One region of the Ensifer sp. Root423 genome, then DNA from elsewhere that is predicted to be linked to it. Evidence: riboswitches for the same ligand, from Rfam matches in the RefSeq annotation. Region 1 holds a riboswitch; the other holds the start of a gene.
What was found. Region 1 has a riboswitch for FMN ahead of ASD01_RS00605 (6,7-dimethyl-8-ribityllumazine synthase). Riboswitches for the same ligand answer to the same signal wherever they lie in the genome.

Region 1 (11,863 bases):
CCGTTTTTCCCCAAGATGGGGCCGGCCTGGACGGCGAAGGCGCATCTGCCGGGCGGCGACATGGCGGCGGCCGATTTCGATCTGTTCCTGGGTGAGTTGAAGGCGCGCTATCGCTGGTTGCCATCGGATCTCGTCAAACACTATGCGCGGCTCTATGGCACCCGCACGCATGCGCTGCTTGCCGGCGCTACATCGCTTGATGATCTCGGCCCGGCTTTCGGTTCGCTCTTTCGCGAGCGCGAGGCGCGTTTCCTCATCGAAAACGAATGGGCGCTGACGGCGGACGACATTCTCGACCGGCGCACCAAGCATGGCCTGCACATGACGCCGGCCGAGCGGCAGGCCTTTACTCATTGGCTGGACCGCCAGCAGGCCGCGGCCTGAAGGAGAACGGATGCGAAGTCTGGAATTCGAAGCGCTTCTCGATCTTTCGGCCCGCGTCGGGGCGGATCCGCTGCTGGTGCAGGGGGCGGGCGGCAATACCTCGATCAAGGAGGGCGGTACGCTCTGGATCAAGGCCTCGGGCCTGTGGCTGGCGCATGCGCGCCAGCGCGACGTCATGGTGCCGGTGGCACTCGAGCCCTTGCTCAATGCGTTGGAAGCGAACGACCCGGCAACCGAGAAGGCGCAGGATTTCGTGATAACCGAGCGCAACCCTTCGGGCCTGCGCCCCTCGATCGAAACCACCGTGCATGCGCTGATGCCGCAGAAGGTGGTGGTGCATGTGCACTGCGTCGAGACGATCGCGACGGCGGTGCAGACCAACGGTGCGGCGATCACTGCTGAGCGGCTTGCCGGCTACCCCCATGTTTTCGTGCCCTATGCCCGCCCGGGCCTGCCGCTTGCAAGAGCAATCGCTGAGCGGATGCAGGACAACACGTCGGTTCTGATCCTCGGCAATCACGGCCTGGTCGTCGCCGCTGAAACCGTGGTCGACGCGGCGATCCTGCTCACCGACATTACCCGCCGCCTGACCGGCACGCGTCGGCAGGCGCTGGCCGCCGATCTCGCGTCGCTCGGTCGGCTTGCGGTCGACAGCGATTACCGGCTGCCGGAGGACATTGCCCTGCATTCGGTCGCCGCCGATCTCGACAGTTGCCGGCTTGCTGCCGGCGGCAGTCTCTATCCCGATCATGTCATCTTCCTCGGCAAGGGGGTGTCGGTGGCCGCGCCCGGCGAGACCGCGCTTTCGATCGAGACGAAGCGGCGTGCGAGCGGCGACAGCCTGCCGCCCTTGCTGCTCTTCCCGGGCAAGGGCGTGCTCGTGCAGAAGGAGATTTCTGCCGGTGCCTTCGCCATGGCGCGGTGCCTTGCCGACGTGACGGCACGCATTCCAGCGGACGCACGGTTACGTTACCTGACCGAGGCGGAGAACGCCGAGCTTCTCGGCTGGGACGCCGAGAAATACCGCCAGCAGCTCAACCGCGCCGGACAGGTGCTGCAATGAGCGGTGACAATCGCAAGCTGGTCGTCGGCATCGATCTTGGCACCTCTGGCGCCCGTGCGGTCGCGATGGCGGCGGACGGCACGGTCGTGGCATCGGGTGCAGCGAAGCTCTCGGCTTTTTCTGCGGATCACCGCGATCCGATCGGCTGGTGGAAGGCCGTGCAGGCGGCGCTCGAAGAAGCGCTTGGGGGTACCGACAGGCAGAAGGTCGTTGCACTTTCGATCGACGGTACATCGGGCACGATGCTGCCGGTCGATCATGCGGGCGCGCCGTTGGCAACGCCTATGATGTACAACGACCCGGTTGCCGACCGCGCACCGCTCGATGCGGTCTCTGCCTATGCGCCGCGCGAAAGTGCGGCCCATGGCGCCACATCCGGCCTTGCCAAGCTTCTCGCTTTCCAGACTGTGCCGGGCGTGTTCCGGGTGATCCATCAGGCCGATTGGCTGGCCGGGCATTTCACCGGGCTCTACGATGTCTCCGACGAGAACAATGCGTTGAAGACCGGCTACGATCCCGTGTCGCGGTCCTGGCCGGATTGGATGGAAAAGACCGGCGCCCGCGTCGAACTGCTGCCGGATGTGCTGCCGGCTGGTGCGCCGATCGCGACGATCTCGCCGGAAGCGGCCGGAGCCTTCGGGCTTTCAAGCGAGGTGGTGGTCGTTGCCGGCACCACGGACGGATGCGCCTCGTTTCTCGCCACTGGCGCCGATCAGCCGGGCGACGGCGTCAGCGCGCTCGGCACGACGCTGACAGCGAAGATGCTGTCCGACCGTCCGCTGTTTGCGCCGGAATACGGGCTCTACAGTCACCGCATCGGCGAGATGTGGCTCGCCGGCGGGGCGTCCAATACGGGCGGGGTGGTGCTGGCCGAGCATTTCTCGCCGGAGCGGATCGCTGCACTTTCGGCCGGGATCGATCCGGCCGTCGACACCGGGCTCGATTATTATCCGCTGGTGAAGCCCGGCGAGCGCTTCCCAATCGCCGATCCGGATTTCGCCCCGCGCATGAGCCCGCGGCCGGCCGATGACGCGACCTTCCTCAAGGCAATCTTCGAGGGCATCGCCGGCGTCGAGAGCCTCGCCTATCAGCGGCTGGCGTCGCTTGGCGGACCGGGGCTCCGATCGCTTCGCAGTGTCGGCGGCGGCGCCAAGAACGCGGCCTGGAGCGCGATCCGGGCGCGCAAGCTCGGCGTGCCGTTCCTGCCCGTCCTGTCCGAGGAGGCGGCGGCCGGCACGGCACGGCTGGCGCTGGCCGGTGCCAGAAAGGCTGGTGTGCTGTGACGTTTGCTCAAACGACTGCGATAGCGAGGCTTGGCGAGATTGCCGATCGCTACGACGCCTTCCTGATCGATCAGTTCGGCGTGCTGCGCGATGGCCGCGGGCCCTATCCGGGTGCGGCCGAAACGCTGGTCAAGCTGAAGGATGCGGGAAAGCGCATCATCATCCTCTCGAATTCCGGCAAGCGCTCGGCGGAAAACGACCGTCGCCTCGTCGATCTCGGTTTCGTCGCGGGGAGCTGGGATTGGTTCCTGACCTCGGGCGAGGTCGCCTGGCAGATTCTCAGGCGGGAGGGCGAGGGTGCCACCGGTGGGCGGCGCAAGTGCCTGCTGATCAGTCGCGACGGTGACCTCTCGCCGCTGACGGGGTTAGACCTCGAACGCACGACCAGTGGTGCCGATGCCGATTTCGTGCTGCTCGCCGCGAGCGAGGGCGATGTCCATCCGCTTTCCCACTACGAGGCGCTTTTGGCGCCGGCCGCCAGACGCGGCGTGCCCTGCCTGTGCACCAATCCGGACAAGGTGATGCTGATCAAGGAAGGTACCGCCTTCGGCGCCGGGCGTATCGCCGAGCTCTACGAAGAGCTTGGCGGCAGTGTGCGCTGGATCGGCAAGCCCTTTGCCGACATCTATGCAGCCGCGCTGGAATTCCTCGGCCATCCGGATCCGACGCGTGTCTGCGCGATCGGCGACAGCATCGAGCATGACATTGCCGGTGCCGCGAGCGCGGGACTTCGCTCGATACTGGTGACGACGGGGATCCTGGAGCGCGCCTCGGACGCGGAGCGCCGCAAGCTCTTTGCCGAACACGGCGCCAACCCCGATTTCATCCTTCCGAAATTTCTCTGGTAGCCGGGAGTAAGGTCGTGGCCTTCACGCTGTCGCTCAACACCAATCCGCTGGTCAACCGCTTCGCCGAGCCTGACGACCTGATCGACACGATCGCCGAGAAGATCCGCATCGGCTACGTTCAGCTCACCCACGAGTTCGTCAATCCCGGCTGGCCGGCGGCAACGATCGCCAAGACCGTCAGGCAGTTTCGTCGGGCGCTCGACCGTACCGGCGTGAAGATCACCTCCGGCATGACCGGCCCCTATGGTCGGCTCAATCATTTCGGCCATCCGGACCCGGATGTCAGGCGCTACTATGTCGACTGGTTCAAGACCTTCGCCGATATCTCCGCCGATCTTGGCGCCTCGGGCATGGGCACGCAGTTCGCGATCTTCACGCTTCGCGATTACGACGACCCGTCGCGGCGCGAGGCGATGATGCGGATCGCCATCGATTGCTGGCGCGAAGTTGCCGAGCACGGCAAGGCGGCGGGGCTCTCCTATGTCTTCTGGGAGCCGATGTCGGTCGGGCGCGAGTTCGGCCACACGATCGAGGAATGCCGTGCGCTCGACCGGCGGCTCGCCGAAGCCCATTTGCCGATCCCGATGAAGATGATGGTCGATATCGACCACGGCGACGTCACCTCCGACAACCCCAACGACATCGATCCCTATGCCTGGGCGGCGGCGTTCCCTGAGCGCTCGCCGATCATCCACATCAAGCAATCCTCGATGAACAAGGGCGGTCATTGGCCGTTCACCGCCGCCTACAACCGCGACGGCCGCATCACGCCGGAGAGGCTGATCGGCGCGGTCAAGGCCGGTGGCGGCACCGACAACGAGATCTGCCTGGAGCTTTCCTTCCGCGAACGCGAGCCGACGGACCACAACGTCGTCGAGATGATCCGGGAGTCGGTCGAATTCTGGGAGCCGCATATCGATACGGGCTTCAATCGCACAGAAAAATCACACTGAAAGATCACAAAATCACGTTAGATAAATTGAAATATCACAAATAGGTGTTACCTTCTCACGGTGAGCGTGGTCGAGGCTGCGCGGGATCGGGACCGAGACGATGAAGCCGGAAGACAGGCGACAGGCGATCATGGATGTGTTGATGGAGGCCGGAACGGCCTCCGTCGAAGACCTCTCCTTGCGCTTCGGCGTCAGCAAGATGACAGTGCATCGCGACCTCGACGACCTCGAGCAAGCGGGCCTCTTGCGCAAGGTCCATGGCGGCGCCTCGATCCAGTCGAGCCCGCAATTCGAAAGCGATTTCCGCTACCGCGAAAAGATCGCCATCTCCGAAAAGCGGCGGATCGCCGAACATGCGGCGAGCCTGATCGAGCCGGGGCAGAGCATCCTCATCGACGACAGTTCGACCACCGGCGCGATCGCCGATTGCATCCGCGACATCCGGCCGCTGACGGTCATCACCAACAATCTCGGCGTGATCACCAGCCTCTCAGGTGCTGCGGGCATCAACGTCATCGCGCTCGGCGGCCAATACAGCAAGAAGTTCAACGGCTTCTTCGGCATCGTCACGGACGAGGCGCTGCGGTCGCTGCGCGTCGATATCGCCTTTCTCTCGAGTTCTGCCATCGAAGGCACCACGGCCTTCCACCAGGACCAGGAGGTGGTGCAGGCCAAGCGCCTGATGGTGAAGGCGGCCAAGCGCAAATACCTCTTAGTAGACCACGACAAATTCGGGCGCTCTGCGCTCCATTTCCTGACCGGGCTCGATTCCTTCGACGCGGTGCTGACCGGCGCTGAAGTTTCGGCCGAACATGCCGCACCGCTCGAAGAGGCAGGCATCCGGCTGGTCAGGATCGACAATCTCAAGGAGAAAGCATGAGCAAGTCAGGCCTGTGGGTCGGCACCAGCTGGAAGATGAACAAGACGCTTGCCGAGGCGATGGTCTTTGCCGACGGCCTGGCGGCTGCCGACGCTTCGCGCGACGACCGCATCCAGCGCTTCGTCATTCCGCCGTTCACGGCGGTGCGTGAGGTCAAGGCGCGACTTTCCGGCACCAGCGTCAAGGTCGGCGCGCAGAACATGCATTGGGACGATGCCGGCGCCTGGACCGGCGAGGTGTCGCCGCTGATGCTTGCGGATTGCAACCTCGATGTGGTCGAGCTCGGCCACAGCGAGCGGCGCGAGCATTTCGGCGAGACCGACCGCACCGTCGGCCTGAAGACGGCAGCCGCCGTGCGCCATGGTCTGGTGCCGCTGATCTGCATCGGCGAGACGCTTTCTGAGCGCGAAGCGGGCGAGGCGGATCAGGTGCTGAAGCGCCAGGTCGAAGGCGCGCTGGCACTTCTCGAAGGCGCGGCGAAGAAGGCGACGATCCTGCTGGCCTACGAGCCGGTCTGGGCGATCGGCGTCAACGGCATTCCGGCGACGGCTGACTATGCCGACGAGCGCCACAAGCGCATCGCAGAGGTGGCGGAAGCCGCCCTCGGCCGTCGCGTGCCGGTGCTCTACGGCGGCAGCGTCAACCCCGGCAATTGCGAAGAACTGATCACCCAGGCGCATATCGACGGCCTCTTCATCGGCCGCTCCGCCTGGGACGTCACTGGCTATCTCGACATTCTGCAGCGTGTCGCCAAGGCGATCTGAGCCCCGGCCGTTGCAGCTCAAGAAGAACGAAAGGAACAATCATGAAGATTGCAATCGGAGCCGACAGCGCCGGCAAGCCCCTGCTGGATGTCATAGCCGCCCATCTCGGTGGCCGCAGCGACGTGGAAGTCGTGGATCTCAGCCAGTCCGGCTTCTATGCGGACCTCGCACAGAACCTGGCGCAGCAGGTTGTCGAGGGCAAGCATGACCGCGGCATACTGTTCTGCGGTACCGGCATCGGTGTATGCATCTCGGCCAACAAGGTGCCGGGCATCCGCGCGGCGCTGACGCACGACACCTATTCGGCCGAGCGGGCCGCCAAGTCGAATAACGCCCAGATCATCACCATGGGCGCCCGCGTCATCGGTCCGGAGCTGGCAAAGTCGATCGTCGACACCTGGCTCGCGTCCGAGTTCGACCCGAACGGCTCTTCAGCCGGCAATGTCGAGGCGATCAATCGCCTGGATGCCGCAAGAGCCGGTTGAGGGAAGGGGCGGGCGGCTTGCCGTCTGCATCCGGTTCCCGGTTCAAGGCCTACCTTATCTCGCGATGCCGTTGATCCTCCCTCAGGCATCGTGACGACACGCCCGGCAGCGATGCCGGGCGTTTTCATGTCCGGTCTCCCGCTTCGCCTTGACGAAGCTTCTGCAAATATTTGAATATTCTTGCGGATCGTCAATTGAAGGGCGTCGCCGCATGAGTGAAACCACCCCGACCGAGCCGCATCAAAGCGCGCACCACCATGTGGCGCGCATGAGCGGTCGCGACACGCATGAACATCACAGGACGGCGACGACGCTCGAACTCTTGTTCGACCTGACCTTCGTCATCGCCTTTAGCCTGGCGGCTTCGCAGCTTGCTCATTTCCTGGCCGAAGGGCACTTCTTTTCCGGCCTCTTCGGCTTCGCGCTTGCGACCTTCTCCATCTGCTGGGCCTGGATCAATTTCAGCTGGTTTGCCTCCGCCTACGACACGGACGACTGGGTATTCCGCATCGTCACCATGGTGCAGATGGTCGGCGTGCTGATCCTTGCGATCGCCCTGCCGCCAATGTTCGAATCGATCGACAAGGGTGAGCATCTCGACAACGGCATCATGGTGCTCGGCTATGTCGTCATGCGGGTGGCAATGCTCTTCCAATGGCTGCGCGCCAGCCGGCAGGACCCGGCCCGACGGGATGCCTGCATGGCCTATGTCAAAGCAATCAGCCTCGCCCAGCTTGGCTGGGTCGTTCTGATCTTCTTCGATTTCTCGCTGCTGGTGACCTTCGTCATGGTCGTGGGGCTGACGGCGATCGAGATGCTGGGCCCCTATGTCGCCGAGATGCGCTACGGCGGAACGCCCTGGCATGCCCATCACATCGCCGAGCGCTACGGGCTGCTCGCGATCATCGCGCTTGGGGAAGGGGTGGTCGGCACGGTCGCCTCAATCTCCGCCGTGGTCGAAGGGCAGGGCTGGAACCTCGATGTCGCGCTCGTCTGCCTCGCCGGTACGGGGCTCACCTTCGGCATGTGGTGGATCTATTTTCTGCTGCCGAGCGCCGAGATCCTGCACCGGCACCGTCAAAAACGCTCCTTCGTCTGGGGCTACGGCCACATGCCGATCTTCGCCTCGATCGTGGCGACTGGCGCCGGCCTGCATGTGGCGGCCTATTACATCGAGCACAAGGCGCATATCGGCTCGGTCGCAACGGTGCTGACCGTTGCGGTGCCCGTCGCGTGCTACATCGGGCTGCTCTATGCGATGTACGCCTATCTTATGCAGCAGGTGGAGCGGTTGCATCTCTGGCTGCTCGCGGGCACGGCAGTGGTGCTGGCCGCGTCAGTGGTCGCGGCCATGGCCGGGCTCGACATGGCCAAGTGCCTGATCATCCTGATGCTCGCGCCCGTCGTCACCATCGTCGGCTACGAGGTGGCGGGGCACCGGCACCGCGTGGCGGCACTGGATCGCAGCCTGCGCAAGAACGAGGCTGCGCATTGATTTTGCGAGTCGAAACAGCGCGTTGCCGGCTCAAGCTGGTGAGCCGATTCAGGTGGTTCAGAGGTTGATTCAAGCGCAGCGTTTGGCGCTGTTCGCCCCTGCCGCTGCCCCCTCACGCTAGCCTTCTCCCCGCAGGCGGGGAGAAGGTGGCCGGCAGGCCGGATGAGGGGCATTCCCCTCACCGGGCGGATGAGGGGCGAGCCTTCACCGGGCGGATGAGGGGCGAGCCAACCTCAAGCGCATCTCGCCGATCAGGCGTTGACGAGCGCCAGCTTGGCGCGGGCGTCGAGGATCTGGGCGCAGGCGTTGGCCGCCTCCGTACCCTTGGTAACGAAGTGCTCGCGGAAGAAGGCGATCAGCGGTTCGCTTTCCTGGAAATTGTGCGGCGTCAGTACGGCGGAAAGCACCGGCACATTGGTGTCGAGTTGCACGCGCATCATGCCGTCGAGCACGGTGCCGGCGACGAAATCGTGGCGGTAGATGCCGCCGTCGACGACGAAGGCGGTGCCGAGGATCGCGGCATAGCGGCCGGTCTTGGCCAGCGTCTGCGCATGCAGCGGGATTTCGAGCGCGCCGGGTACGTCGAAGATCTCGACGTCGGCGGCCGACCCGCCAAGCTTCGTCCATTGCGTGACGAAGGCATCGACGCAGCGGCCGACGATATCGGCATGCCAGCGGGCACGAACGATCGCGATCTTGGCGGCGGGGTGGGAAAGAATGGTCATGGTCTCAAGCCTTTCAGGGTTTGGCGTTTTCCAATGATCCCGTCGGGCGAACATGCATGCGCGCGAGGTCCCGTCGCGGGGACCCACGTTGCTGCTTGCTCTCTTCCATCCGGACTGTGACCGTCGGCTCCGGATTCTGACCGGATCTGCTGACCCCCAGGGCGAAACCCTGAGGCGCTCGCGGGCTTCGGCCTTTCGGCCGCTACCGCCGGTGGGGAATTTCACCCCGCCCTGAGAACAACGCGACTATATAGCGCGACCGCGCGCGGTCAAACGCACGGTGCGACGAAAATGCCAGAAATCACGACAGATTTTTCCAGTGTTTGGAGCCATCGGAAGAAATCGTTCCGATGGCGTCAATCGGCCTACTCCCGAATGACCAGCAGGTCCTTGGCGGCAAAGCGCAGCGTGACGTTGTCGCCGGAAACCGGCGGGGCCACACCCGGATTGTTGAACATGTCGAAGGAGATGACGTCGCCGCCGACGCGAAGGCGCGTGCGGATGACCGAGCCGAGGAAGCTCGTCGAGACGACCTCGCCGGCAAGCGACGTGTCGCCCGTGGCGCCCTCGGCGATCGAGCCCGCTTCGGGACGAAGCGCCAGCGATATGCTGTCGCCGCCCTTCATGCCGGCAATCGGATCCTTCAGCGCGATCTGCTGGTTGCCGATCGTGACGGCACCCGCGGCCGGGTCCGCGACCTTGCCTTCGATGATGCTGAGCGTGCCGACGAAGGAGGCGACGAAACGCGTTGACGGCGTGTTGTAGATTTCGAAGGGGGTGCCGATCTGGTCGGCGCGGCCGGCATTCATGACGACGATGCGATCGGAGATCGACAGCGCTTCTTCCTGGTCATGGGTCACGAACACGGTGGTGATGCCGAGCTGTTGCTGGATCTGCCGGATTTCCTCGCGCAGCGACACGCGGATTTTGGCGTCGAGCGCCGACAGCGGCTCGTCGAGCAGCAGCACCTGCGGCTTGACCGCAATGGCGCGGGCAAGCGCAACGCGCTGCTGCTGACCACCGGAGAGCTGGTAGGGGAAGCGGTCCGCCAGGTGCTCGAGCTTGATCAGCCCGAGCATCTGCTTCACCCTCGCGTCGATCTCCGACTTGTCTGTACCTGCGACCTTGAGGCCGAAGGCGACGTTGTCATGCACGTTCATGTTGGGAAACAGCGCATAGGCCTGGAACACCATGCCGATGTTGCGCTGGTTGGGCTTCAGCGAGTTCTGGTCGCGGCCGTTGATGACGATCTTGCCGCTGGTCGGGCTTTCGAAGCCGGCGATCATGCGCAGGACCGTGGTCTTGCCGCAGCCCGATGGCCCGAGGAACGAGACGAACTCGCCCTTTTCGATGTCCATGTTGAAATCGTGCACGACGTGAACCGGGCCGAAGGACTTCTTGATGCTGGTGAGTGACAGGAAACTCATGGGTGCGGTCCTCAGGCCTTAGCAGGCGCGCTTTTTTGAAAGCGCGAGACGAGCTGGATGAGGCCGAGGCAGCCCCAGGTGATGCCGAATGCAATGACGGCGAGTGCGGCCGGTTCATAGGCGCGGTTGGCGCCCAGGAGCTGCATGTAGGGGCCGAAAGCCGGGCGGTTGAGCAAGGCAGCCATGGTGAACTCGCCGATGACGATGGCAAAGGTCAGGAAGGCGCCCGAGAGCACGGCGACGAGCACGTTCGGCAGAATGATCTTGGCAAGGATCGTCGTCCATCCGGCGCCGAGGCTTTGGGCGGCCTCGGTCAAGGTGGCGACGTCGATGGTGCGAAGGCCGGTGTCGACCGCGCGGTACATGTAGGGCAGCGCAAGCGTCGCATAGCCGAACATCAGGAGGATGTTGGTGCCGGTGAGCGAGCCCGTCAACGGCAGCCAGCTCGAGGTGTTGTAGAGCCGGATGTAGCCGAAGACGATGACGATCGCTGGGATGACCAGCGGCAGCAGCGTTATGAACTCGATGACGGGGCGCAGCCGCGGCAGCTTGAGGCGGACCCAATAGGCTGTCGGCACGACGAGCAGAACACCGAAGAGGATGGTGAACAAGGCCTGCAGCACCGAATAGGTGAAGGTCTCCTGGAAGCGCGGGTCGGCGAAGACCTTCTGGTAAGCGTCGAAGGAGTATTCGCCGCGGCGCATCTTCAAGGAGAAGTTGGTCATGCCAATGAGCGGCAGGGTGAAATAGAGGAGGCCGAAAACGAGGGCTCCCCAGGCCCAGATCTTCTTCATTTCAGCCACCTTTCGCTGCGGCTGCGCAGCCAGATGTAGATCGCGTTGGCGATACCGGTGACGACGATCATGCCGAAGGCGAGCGCGTAACCGAGATGCGGGTTGCCGAGCACGTCGCCGCGGATCTGGGCAAAGAGCAGGATCGGCACGATCGAGAGCGACGAGCCGGTGAGTGCGATCGCGGTCGCAACGGCGCCGAAGGCATTGGCGAAAAGCAGCGCCAGCGTGCCGAGCAGCGACGGAAGCAGGATCGGGAAGGCGACCATGCGCCAGTATTGCAGGCCGGTGGCGCCGAGGATCTCGGCGGCCTCGCGCCATTCGCGCTTCAGGCCGTCGAGTGCCGGCGTGATGATCAGGATCATCAGCGGGATCTGGAAGAACAGATAGGTGACCGTCAGCCCCCAGAAGGACAGCAGGTTGAAGCCGAGCATCCGGAGGTCGAGCCCGAAGTTCGAGCGCAGGAAGACGGTGACGATGCCGACAGGTCCAAGCGTCGCGAGAAAGGCAAAGGCGAGCGGTACGCCGGCGAAGTTGGAGGCGACGCCGGAGAAGGTCAGGAGCGGTCCGCGGATCCCCTTCGGCAAGCCGCCGAAGACGATGGCGGACGCCATGGCAAAGCCGATCAGGCAGCCGAGAAGCGCCGAGGCGATGCTGATCTTGATGGAGATCCAGTAGGCAGCCAGAATCGAGGGCGTGAACAGGCCGCGGATGTTGTCGAGCGTGAAGCTGCCATCGGGCGTCTGAAACGCGCCGACCACGATC
Region 2 (11,863 bases), on a different contig from region 1:
CTGAATTACCCTTTGAGAAGCCCGCCTCGTGCGGGCTTTTTCATGTCTGCTTCATGTGTTCACACTTAGCTGTTGAGACACCTGCGCCGGGGCGCAGATTTCACAATTCGATTGTTGCTAAAGTGCCGCAAACAACGCAATGATGTGACGATTCAATGAAGGACCTTAATGGTTGCGGTCCATGAGCTTGTAGTCCGTCGCAAGGTCCGCAACAGCATTGATGCGTAGTCAGAAGGACCCGGCCACTGTTTGTGGATGTCTGCGTCGAGCCTTGAAATGGACGCGGTCGCACTCCACTTTCATGTGGAAAATATGACAGCCGGGAGTGCCTGTAGGGCTCCCGGATACGGGCCCGAAATCGGGACGGAAAGGAAATGACATGACGAACAAAACGTCACCGGCGACTGAAAGCGCGACCTACCCGGTCCTGCCGCTCCGCGACATCGTAGTCTTCCCGCATATGATCGTGCCGCTTTTCGTCGGCCGCGAAAAATCGATCCGTGCGCTTGAGGAAGTCATGGGCACCGACAAGCAGATCATGCTTGCCACCCAGATCAACGCCACAGACGACGATCCGGAACCGTCCGCGATCTACGAAGTCGGCACCATCGCCAACGTTCTTCAACTGCTGAAGCTGCCCGACGGCACCGTCAAGGTACTGGTCGAGGGCCGCGCGCGCGCCAAAATCGACGGCTACACGCCGCGCGAGGAATTCTATGAGGCTTCGGCGCATAGCCTGAGCGAGCCGGAGGAAGATCCGGTCGAGATCGAGGCGCTCAGCCGCTCGGTCGTGTCCGAATTCGAAAGCTACGTAAAGCTCAACAAGAAGATCTCTCCCGAGGTCGTCGGCGTTGCCAGCCAGATCGAGGACTATTCGAAGCTGGCCGACACGGTCGCTTCGCACCTGTCGATCAAGATCGTCGAAAAGCAGGAAATGCTGGAGACCACCAGCGTGAAGATGCGCCTGGAAAAGGCGCTCGGCTTCATGGAAGGCGAGATCTCCGTCCTGCAGGTGGAAAAGCGCATCCGCTCGCGCGTCAAGCGCCAGATGGAGAAGACCCAGCGCGAGTACTACCTCAACGAACAGATGAAGGCGATCCAGAAGGAACTCGGCGACGGCGAAGACGGCCGCGACGAGATGGCCGAGCTCGAAGAGCGTATCGCCAAGACCAAGCTTTCCAAGGAAGCGCGCGAAAAGGCTGATGCAGAGCTGAAGAAGCTGCGCCAGATGAGCCCGATGTCGGCGGAAGCCACCGTCGTTCGCAACTACCTGGATTGGCTGCTCGGCCTGCCCTGGGGCAAGAAGTCGAAGATCAAGACCGACCTGAACCATGCCGAGGAAGTGCTCAACGTCGATCATTTCGGCCTCGACAAGGTCAAGGAGCGCATCGTCGAGTATCTCGCCGTGCAGGCGCGTTCGACCAAGATCAAGGGCCCCATCCTGTGCCTCGTCGGCCCTCCGGGCGTCGGCAAGACCTCGCTCGCCAAGTCGATCGCCAAGGCGACCGGCCGCGAATATGTGCGCATGGCGCTGGGCGGCGTTCGTGACGAAGCCGAGATCCGTGGCCACCGCCGCACCTATATCGGCTCGATGCCGGGCAAGGTCGTTCAGTCGATGAAGAAGGCGAAGCGGTCCAATCCGCTGTTCCTGCTCGACGAAATCGACAAGATGGGCCAGGACTTCCGCGGCGATCCGTCGTCGGCGCTGCTCGAGGTGCTGGATCCGGAACAGAACTCGACCTTCATGGACCACTACCTGGAGGTCGAATACGACCTGTCCAACGTGATGTTCATCACCACCGCCAACACGCTGAATATCCCGGCGCCGTTGATGGACCGCATGGAAGTGATCCGCATCGCCGGCTACACGGAAGAGGAAAAGCTGGAAATCGCCAAGCGGCATCTGCTGCCGAAGGCGATCCGCGACCACGCGCTGCAGCCGAAGGAATTCTCGGTCACAGACGGCGCGCTGATGGCGGTCATCCAGACCTACACCCGCGAAGCCGGTGTGCGTAACTTCGAACGCGAGTTGATGAAGCTCGCCCGCAAGGCCGTGACCGAGATCATCAAGGGCAAGGCCAAGAAGGTCGAAGTGAACGCTGCCAACATTAACGACTATCTGGGCGTTCCGCGCTTCCGCCACGGCGAAGCCGAACGTGACGATCAGATCGGTGTTGTCACCGGTCTCGCATGGACTGAGGTCGGCGGCGAGCTTCTGACGATCGAAGGCGTCATGATGCCCGGCAAGGGCCGCATGACCGTCACCGGCAACCTGCGCGACGTGATGAAGGAATCGATTTCCGCGGCGGCTTCTTATGTCCGCTCGCGCGCAATCGACTTCGGCATCGAACCGCCGCTGTTCGACAAGCGTGACATCCACGTGCACGTACCGGAAGGTGCGACGCCGAAGGATGGCCCGTCGGCCGGCGTCGCCATGGCAACCACGATCGTGTCGATCATGACCGGCATCCCGATCTCCAAGGATGTCGCAATGACCGGCGAGATCACGCTGCGCGGCCGCGTGCTGCCGATCGGCGGTCTGAAGGAGAAGCTCCTGGCAGCGCTGCGGGGCGGCATCAAGAAGGTGCTGATCCCGGAAGAGAACGCCAAGGATCTCGCCGAGATCCCGGACAACGTGAAGAACGCGCTCGAAATCATCCCGGTTTCGCGGGTGGGCGAAGTGCTCGAACACGCTCTGGTGCGCATGCCGGAACCGATCGATTGGGACCCGGCAAACGAGCCGGCAACCGTAGCACCGGTTGATTCGCAGGACGAAGCAGGCTCCTCCGTCGCCCACTGACGGGGGCTTGAAAATGGGTGCAGCCGGCTCGCGCGGCGCTCATTTTGCAGAAAAATTGGGAAGACCGGCCATTGGCCGGTCTTTTTTGTTGTAAAAGCGCCCTGCAAGCCTTGCATTCCAAGGGATTAGGCGCAATTGGGAAAGGCAAGACGCGGGCGAAGCGCAAGCCGCCGCGCCTTAAAACACAGTCGTTTCGAACCAATCTGAAAGGGGTGGAAACATGAACAAAAATGAGCTCGTGTCTGCCGTTGCTGAGAAGGCCGGACTTTCCAAGACCGACGCATCTTCTGCAGTTGATGCAGTTTTCGAGACCATCCAGGCTGAGCTGAAGAACGGCGGCGACATTCGCCTGGTCGGCTTCGGCAACTTCTCGGTTTCGCGCCGCGAAGCCTCGAAGGGCCGTAACCCGTCCACGGGTGCGGAAGTTGACATCCCGGCACGCAACGTGCCGAAGTTCACGGCCGGCAAGGGCCTGAAGGATGCCGTCAACGGCTGATGAGATTTGCTTGGCGGCCGGACACGAGGCCGGCAGTCCAGGTATTCGAGGGTTCGGCGCAAGCCGGACCCTTTCGCATTTTTGGGGCAGCCCTTGCGAGTGTCCGTCATTTGCTCTAGGGCTTGCCCATTCTCAGGGCGGGGTGAAAGTCCCCACCGGCGGTAAGGGCATGACAGCGCGGCGTCTTGGAGACGCGCGAAGGTGGCCCAAGCCCGCGAGCGCCTTTCCTCGATTTTTGGGGAGAGGGTCAGCAGATCCGGTGCAACTCCGGAGCCGACGGTCATAGTCCGGATGAAAGAGAATGGTCGCTGGCACGAAGGGTAGGGATGCCCGGCGTCGTGCCGTGCGCTCATGCGTCCTGATTTGTGTTTGGTCCGCTTTCAGGGTGCATGACATGAATCAGACTTCCCTCGGCTTTTTCTCCTCGCGCGCCATGGCCGGAGCCGGCTTCATGGTGTTGGCTGGGATCGCTTTCGCCGGCCTCAATGTCGTCACCCAATGGCTGACGATGAAGCTCGGTTTTCCAGCCACCGCCATGGCGTTCTGGCAATATGCCTTCGCCTTCCTCTTCTCACTGCCGTTTCTGCGACGCGTCGGGCTGTCGGCCATGCGCACCGACTATCCCTGGCGTCACGTCGTGCGCGTGGTGCTGGCCGCCTTCGGTGTGGGGGCCTGGGTCTCCGGTCTGGCGCACGTGCCGATCTGGCAGGCGATCGCGCTGGTCATGACCTCACCGTTCTTCATCATCCTCGGCGCCCGCCTGTTTCTCGGCGAACGCGTCGGCGCGGCGCGCTGGGCCGCAACCGCGGTCGGTTTCGCCGGGGCGATGATCATTCTCGAACCGTGGTCGGACAGCTTCAGCTGGGCCGCCCTTTTGCCGATCCTGTCGGCGCTGTTGTGGGGCGCTTCGTCGCTCATCACCAAGAGCCTCACAAGTCTCGAGCGCCCCGAAACGATCACCGTATGGCTGCTTGTGCTTCTGACCCCGATCAACGGCGCCATCGCGCTTTCGGCCGGCTTCACCATGCCGGATGGGACAGCACTCGGCTTCCTGCTGCTCGCCGGGATACTGACCGTAGTCGCGCAATATCTGCTGACGCTCGCCTATACTGTTGCCGACGCTGCCTATGTGCAGCCCTTCGACGATCTGAAGCTGCCGCTTAACGTCTTTGCGGGCTGGCTGGTCTTCGGTTACGCGCCGACAGGATATCTTTGGGTCGGCGCAGTGCTGATCCTTGGCGCCTCGCTGTTCATCATGCGCAACGAGATGCGGCGCGAGCGCGCCGCGCCTGCAACCGGAACGGTGTAAAACCCAAGCGTTGTCATTCGGCTGTCATCGGCATCGCGCAGAACCCCCATGTTTTCAGTGTTCGCACATGGGGGATTTCATGACCATCACTTCGCGCGTGACCGCGCTTGCGGCCGTTCTTCTTGCATCCGCAGCATTTCCTGCGGCGGCCGAGCCCGTCTTCAACCGCATTGCATCCTTTGCTGTTGCCGATAACCTGCCGGAAGGCGATGCGCGCAAGGCGCCGACATCTGCCGAAATCATCACGGCCAGCGAAGACGGCAACACGCTTGTCTATTCCGACAGCCCCGGCAAGCGCGTCGGCCTGATCGACATCACCGATGCCAAGGCGCCGAAGGCAGCCGGCACGGTCTCTTTTGCCGGCGAGCCGACCTCGGTCACCATCGCCGGTGCAAAGGCACTCGTCGCGGTCAACACGCGCGAAAGCTTCGTCAAGCCTTCGGGGCTTCTTGCGATCGTCGATCTGGCCTCGAAGAAAGTCGATGCGACCTGCGATCTCGGCGGCCAGCCGGATTCGATCGCCGTCAACAAGGACCGCACGCTGGCGGCCATCGCCATCGAGAACGAGCGCGATGAAGAGCTGAACGACGGCAAGATCCCGCAGATGCCGGCCGGCGACCTCGTCATCTTGTCGTTGAAGGATGGTGTTGCCGATTGCGGTTCGCTGAAGCGCGTGACGCTGACCGGTCTTGCCGAAATCGCCGGTGAAGACCCGGAGCCGGAATTCGTTTCCTTCAACGGCAAGGACGAGATCGCGCTGACGCTGCAGGAGAACAACCACATCGTCATCATCGACGGCAAGACGGGAACGGTGAAGACGCATTTCTCTGCCGGCACGGTCGACCTCAAGAACATCGACACCAAGCGCAACGGCGCGATTGCCTTCAAGGACGAGCAGCCGGGCCGCAAACGCGAGCCCGACGCGGTGAAGTGGCTCGGCGACAACCGCATCGTCGTTGCCAACGAAGGCGACTATGAAGGCGGTTCGCGCGGTTTCACGATCTTCGACACCACCGGCAAGGTGCTCTTCGAATCGGGCGCGAGCTTCGAGCATGCGATTGCCGCCATCGGACACTATCCCGAGAAGCGCTCTTCGGCCAAGGGCGTTGAGCCCGAGGGCCTGGAAGCGGCGAAGTTCGGTGACGACAACCTGTTCTTCGTTCTGTCCGAACGTGCCTCGATCGTCGGCGTCTACAAGGATACGGGCGCCGAGCCTGAGCTGCTGCAGCTCCTGCCGTCGGGCATCTCGCCGGAAGGCGCCGTCGCGATCCCCGCGCGCAATCTCTTTGCGACCGCAAACGAAGTCGATCTCGTCGAGGACGGCGGCGCGCGCTCGCACGTGATGATCTATGAGCGTGCCGAGGGCGAAGCGGTCTATCCGCAGATCCGCTCCGCCGAGAAGGATGGCCTGCCGATCGGCTTCGGCGCACTCTCCGGTCTCGCTGCCGTTGCCGACAAGCCCGGTTTCCTGCGCGCCGTCAACGATTCGGTCTACTCGTCGCAGCCCACGATCTTCACCATCGACGCCACCCAGAAGCCGGCGCTGATCACCGAAGCGCTCGCCATCACCCGCGATGGCGCACCGGCGCAGAAGCTCGACATCGAAGGCATCGCCAATGACGGGGAAGGGGGCTTCTGGCTCGCGTCGGAAGGCAACTCCGACCAGCTCTACAGCCACGCGATCTTCCACGTGAACAAGAAGGGCGAGATCAAGAAGGAAATCGCCCTGCCGGAAGCGCTGCGTGCCGGCGAAACCCGCTTTGGCTTCGAAGGCATCACCGTTGTCGGCGAAGGCGACGAGCAGACGCTGTGGATGGCGGTTCAGCGCGAATGGAAGGATGACGAGAAGGGCTTCGTCAAGCTCGTCTCCTACAACCTGAAGAGCGAAGAATGGGGCGCCGTGCGCTACCCGCTCGAAAAGGCCGGTGACGGCTGGGTTGGTCTGTCGGAAATTTCCGTCCACGGCGACTATGCCTATGTCATCGAGCGCGACAACCTGATCGGTCAGGCTGCCAAGCTGAAGAAGATCTATCGCGTTGCGCTCTCGGAACTGAAGCCAGCTGCCCTTGGCGGTGAACTGCCCGTCGTCAAGAAGGAAGAGGTTCGTGATCTCATTCCGGAACTGAAGGCGCTGAATGGCTACGTCGTCGACAAGGTCGAAGGCTTCACCGTCGATGCCGCCGGCAACGGCTATGTCGTCACCGACAATGACGGCGTCGACGACTCCTCTGGCGAAACCCTGTTCTTCTCCATTGGCGCAATCAACGCGATGTAAGCGTTACCGCCCGGAGAAAACGGGAGAGGCCGGGACATGACGTCCCGGCCTCTTTCTGTTTCGGCACTTGTGATTTGCGACGAGCGAGAACGCTCCTAGCGGGCGATCGCGATCTGCGCTGCCTCTTCGGCCTCATCCTTGCGCTTGCGGATCTCGTCCGTCCGGTCGACCAGCTTGCCGACGATATCAAAGAGCGCGTCGAGTTCTTCGTCGTCGAGGGCCGAGAAGATCTCCTCGAGCAGCTGCTTGCGCGGGTGCTCTGCGGCTTCCAGTACGACGCGGCCCGTTTCGGTGATCGAGACGATCTTGGCGCGCCGGTCTTCAGGATCGGGCTTGCGCATGACCAGGCGGTCACGCTCCAGGCCGTCGATCGCTTCGGTGACGGTGCGCGGCGCGAAGTTCAGCGCGCAGGCGATGTCGGTCGAACGACAGGGGCCGAGCTTGCTGAGGAAGAAGAGGAACTTGCTGCGCGCCAGCGACACGCCTTCCTCGGTCATCGATTCGTTCACCAGCCGGTGAACCCGGTGGTAAAGCTCGAACAGTCTATCGGAAACTTCAAATGTCTTCTTCATGATCGTCGCTGGAATTTCATGAGGTGCCATGTGAAATGGCAGTAACATTAGTGATAGTTATAATTGCCGCATTTGTCGACACAAACCTCCGGCGTTTCACGGTAACTCCATTGCCGACAAAGAAACGGCCGCCATTTCTGGCGGCCGTTTCACTCGATGTGGCAAGAAATTCTCGCGACAGGCGACCGTTTGCGCGTCACACGACTTGCGCGTCGCCTCCGATCGCGATCAGGCGGCCCAGCGCGCGCCGTTGGTCGACTGGGCGTAGCCGTGACCGCCAGCCTCGGCGAGCGTGAAGCGCGCGATCAGTTCGCGCAGACGGCCGGCTTCCTGGGCAAGCGTCGCGCTTGCCGCATTGGCTTCCTCGACCATCGCCGCGTTCTGCTGGGTGACCTGGTCCATCTGGTTGACGGCCGTATTGACCTCGGAGAGCCCGGCGGACTGTTCCTGTGCCGAGACGGCGATCGCGTCCATATGCTGGTTGATCGTGACGATGAAGCCTTCGATCGTGCGAAGAGCCTCGCCGGTTTCGCGCACGAGACGGACGCCGCTTTCGACTTCAACGGCGGAGTTGCGGATCAGATCCTTGATCTCCTTGGCCGCGTTGGCCGAGCGCTGGGCAAGCTCGCGCACTTCCTGAGCGACGACGGCGAAACCCTTGCCGGCATCACCGGCACGTGCTGCTTCGACGCCGGCGTTGAGCGCCAGCAGGTTGGTCTGGAAAGCGATCTCGTCGATGACGCCGATGATGTTGGAGATCTGGCTCGACGAATGCTCGATGCGGCCCATGGCGTCGACCGCGCCGGAGACGATCGCGCCGGACTTGCGGGCGCTTTCGTTGGCCTGGCCGGCAACGCTGCGGGCCTCGTGAGTGCGCTTTGACGAATTGCCGACATTGACCGTGATCTGGTCGAGTGCTGCCGCCGTTTCTTCCAGAGACGCTGCCTGCTGCTCGGTCCGGCGCGACAGGTCGTCGGCGCTCTGGCTGACTTCACGGGCACCGCTGTCGATGCTGCCCGATGCTGACGAGACGGCGGCAAGCGTGTCGGCGAGCTGGGCGACAGCCTGGTTCAGGTCGTGACGCAGCTGCTCGAAATCGGGCGAGAAGGGTTCGTTGAGCTGGAAGGCGAGATCGCCCGAAGCAAGGCGGCGCAGGCCGCTCGCAAGACCGGCGGTGGCTTCCTGAAGGCGGCGCTGGGCTGCTGCTTCCGCTTCTTCCGTCACGCGCAGACGCTCGGCTTCCGCCTTGGCGCGCTGTGTCTGGGCGTCGGCTTCGAGATGCTGATTGGCGATCGCCGCCTGGCGGAAGACCTCGACCGCACGGGCCATCTCGCCGATTTCGTCCTTGCGGGCACCATAGGGGATGCTGCTGTCGGTGTCACCTTCGGCAAGGCGTGCCATCGAGCGGGTGATGATCTGGATCGGGCGAGCGATGCCGCGCACGGCATAGAGGATGGCGCCGAGCACGATGACGGCGGCAAGGGCGATGACGCCGATCTCGATCATGCGGATCTGGTCATGCGTGGCCGAGCTTGCGGCAACGGCGGCATCCGCGCCGGTGAGGTTCAGCGCCCGCATTTCCTTGATCGCCTCGTCGACCTTGCCTTCGGTCTCGCGCATCTCGACCTTGAAGACGCTCTGCGCCTTCATGTTCTCGAGGTTGTTGGAGAGCTTGACCATGCCTTCGGCGACGGAGAGATAGGCCTGATAGGCAGTCCGGACATTGTCGAGCGCCGCCTTGTCGGCATCGGTGACCATCAGGCTCGAATATTCGTCGGCGAGCTTGTTGAAGCCTCCGACGGTCTCACCGATGACCTTTTCCGCTGCCTTCTTTTCAAACGGCGTCAGGGAAATCAGATGGCGGGCAAACGCCATGCGGGTATCGGAAAGCTGCGTTTCGAGCGCGCGGGAAAGCGAGACGCGCGGTAGCCAGGTGGTGGCGATCTCGTTGTTGCGCTCGTTCATCATCTTGATGCCGCCGAGAGATGAAACGGCAAGCGCCGAAACGATAACGGCGACCACGAGGAAAAGGGCAATAAGCGTGTGGGAAATCTTGAGCCGTGACATGGTACCCCCGGAAGGACGGCCGTCCGTAAAATTGTACTTGAATTAAGTCATTCCGGCTCTTGATCGTCATGACGGAGCGGATAGCCGAAGCAGGAATCATTCCGGTGCCTGGACGCGCTTGAAACGCAGCCGGGGCAAACCTATCGAACAAGATCTTACAAAAGCCCTAATCAATTAAAGTGAGTATAATCTGATATTTGCAGGTAGCGCCGCGATGTCTTGAACAGACGATGTTAACAATCGCCGCCAACCGCATTTGTATTAGCGCCGCCTTTACTTCAGCAGGCTGAAATATGCTTGCCGGGAGCCTGCGCATTTCGCAAGTGGATGACGTGTGACGGCTGATTGACGGGCGGTGGCGGGACGGCCATGGTCGGCCATGCCCTTCCGTTTCGTCCATACCGCAGACCTGCATCTCGATTCGCCTCTCCGCAGCCTCGCCCTTAGAAATGCCGACCTCGCAGAGATCGTGCGCGGGGCGTCGCGGCAGGCTCTGGTCAAGATCGTCGATCTCTGCATCGCCGAAGAGGCCGATGCCCTGCTGATTGCCGGCGATCTCTATGACGGCAGCCAGACGTCGATGAACACGGCCCTGTTTCTCGGACGGGAACTGCGCCGGCTGGATGAACACGGCATCCGCGTCTTCATCATCCGCGGCAACCACGACGCCCAGTCGCAGGTCACCAATGAACTGACCCTGCCGCCATCCGCCCACGTCTTCAAGGGCAGGGCAAAGGCGGTGGTCGCCAAGACGCTGGCAAGCGGTCGCGACGTCTATGTGCACGGCGTAAGCTTCGCCAGCCCGCATGCGCCCGAAAGCCTGCTTCCGGCCTTCCAGCCGCCGGTGCCCGGCGCGGTGAACATCGGCATGCTGCACACGAGCCTCGCAGGTGCCGCGGGTCACGATCTCTATGCCCCCTGCAGCGTCGCCGATCTCGTTGCCCATGGCTTCGATTACTGGGCACTTGGCCACATCCACCAGCGGCAGGTCCATGCGGCGGAGCCCTTCATCGTCATGCCGGGTATGCCGCAGGGTCGCGACATCAACGAAGTCGGCGTGAAGAGCGTGTCGTTCGTCACGGTCGACGACGACGGCCATGTCAGTCTTGCCGAGCGGGCGATCGGCATCGCCAGCTTCGAACGCCTTCGTGTCGATCTGACGGGCATCTCGGAATGGCGCGACATGCTCGATGCCGTCAGGCAGGCGCTTTCGCACACCTGTGGTGAAGCAGCGGCAGAGAACGTCATCCTGCGTCTGACGCTCGCCGGCGCGACGCCCTTGGCCTGGCGCCTTCGCCGTGACGCGGACCTGTTGCGGGCGGAGATCGACAACATCGCCGCCGGCATCGCCGGCTGCTGGATCGAGAAGGTCGAACTCACCTGCGGCAACGCCCGGACCGAAAAACCGGGCGCCATGCTCGATCCCGTCGAAGAGCTGGCGGCGCTCGTCGAAGCGGACGTCTTGCCGGCGCACGGGTTTCGCCAGGACGTGCTGGCGGCCGTGGAAGACGTCCTGCAACAGCTTCCGCCCGAGCTTCGCCAATCGCTGGCACCGGACGAAGAGGCGGTCGCGCGGCTGGCGTTTGAAGCCGGTCTGTCGGGAACCGCCGAGGTGCTCGCCCATCTTCATGGCGGCGGCGCCGGCGAGGGTGGCCACTGATGCGGATCAGCGCGCTCGATCTCGTCCGCTACGGCAAGTTTACCGATCGTCGCCTTGACTTCGGCGATGGCGTGCCCGGCACTCCCGACCTCCACATCGTCTACGGCCCCAACGAGGCTGGAAAGTCGACTCTGTTTTCCGGTTTTCTCGACCTGCTCTTCGGCATCGAGCATTCGAGCCCCTACGGCTTCCTGCACCCTTACCAGACGATGCGCGTGGGCGGCACGATCGAAGCGGCCGGCCGCAGCGATCGCGTCTTCCGGATCAAGCGAAAGACGAACTCGCTGGTCGGCCTCGACGACCAGCCCTTGCCCGACAACCTGTTTTCCGGAGCGCTCGGCGCGATCGATCGCGACACCTACCAAATGATGTTCTCGCTGGACGACGAGAGCATCGAGAAGGGCGGCGAGGCGATCCTGAAAAGCGAAGGCGAACTCGGGTCGCTGCTGTTTTCGGCAAGCTCGGGCCTTCCGGACAGCACGGCGATCCTTGCAGCCCTGCGCGGGCAGGCCGACGGCTTCTACCGGCCACAGGCGCGCAAGCATCAGCTTGCGGAACTGAAAGGCGAGCTTGAGGCCCTGAGGGTCGAACGCAATGCGCTCGATATCAATGCACGCGAATATGCGGCGCTGCGCAAAACGCTGACGCAGGCGCGTGAACGCCACGATGAAGCGATCACGCGTC

Region 2: it holds a riboswitch for FMN, as region 1 does, so the genes downstream of both, ASD01_RS28800 (DMT family transporter) here and ASD01_RS00605 (6,7-dimethyl-8-ribityllumazine synthase) in region 1, are expected to answer to the same signal.

What each region holds. Positions count from the first base shown of each region.
Region 1 covers NZ_LMEG01000001.1:111,282-123,144, forward strand. The annotation lists gene ASD01_RS00560 (glycerol-3-phosphate dehydrogenase) at 1-384, shown strand, start outside; gene ASD01_RS00565 (class II aldolase/adducin family protein) at 395-1,447, shown strand; gene ASD01_RS00570 (FGGY-family carbohydrate kinase) at 1,444-2,730, shown strand; gene ASD01_RS00575 (TIGR01459 family HAD-type hydrolase) at 2,727-3,578, shown strand; gene ASD01_RS00580 (sugar phosphate isomerase/epimerase family protein) at 3,593-4,531, shown strand; gene ASD01_RS00585 (DeoR/GlpR family DNA-binding transcription regulator) at 4,632-5,411, shown strand; gene ASD01_RS00590 (triose-phosphate isomerase) at 5,408-6,175, shown strand; gene derI (D-erythrulose-4-phosphate isomerase) at 6,217-6,660, shown strand; gene ASD01_RS00600 (low temperature requirement protein A) at 6,872-8,155, shown strand; gene ASD01_RS00605 (6,7-dimethyl-8-ribityllumazine synthase) at 8,407-8,880, opposite strand; FMN riboswitch at 8,974-9,123, opposite strand; gene ASD01_RS00610 (ABC transporter ATP-binding protein) at 9,246-10,307, opposite strand; gene ASD01_RS00615 (ABC transporter permease) at 10,319-11,101, opposite strand; gene ASD01_RS00620 (ABC transporter permease) at 11,098-11,863, opposite strand, start outside.
Region 2 covers NZ_LMEG01000045.1:26,788-38,650, reverse strand. The annotation lists gene lon (endopeptidase La) at 380-2,800, shown strand; gene hupB (DNA-binding protein HupB) at 3,021-3,296, shown strand; FMN riboswitch at 3,421-3,603, shown strand; gene ASD01_RS28800 (DMT family transporter) at 3,691-4,605, shown strand; gene ASD01_RS28795 (esterase-like activity of phytase family protein) at 4,673-6,880, shown strand; gene ASD01_RS28790 (MarR family winged helix-turn-helix transcriptional regulator) at 6,976-7,452, opposite strand; gene ASD01_RS28785 (HAMP domain-containing methyl-accepting chemotaxis protein) at 7,681-9,519, opposite strand; gene ASD01_RS28780 (metallophosphoesterase family protein) at 9,899-11,179, shown strand; gene ASD01_RS28775 (ATP-binding protein) at 11,179-11,863, shown strand, end outside.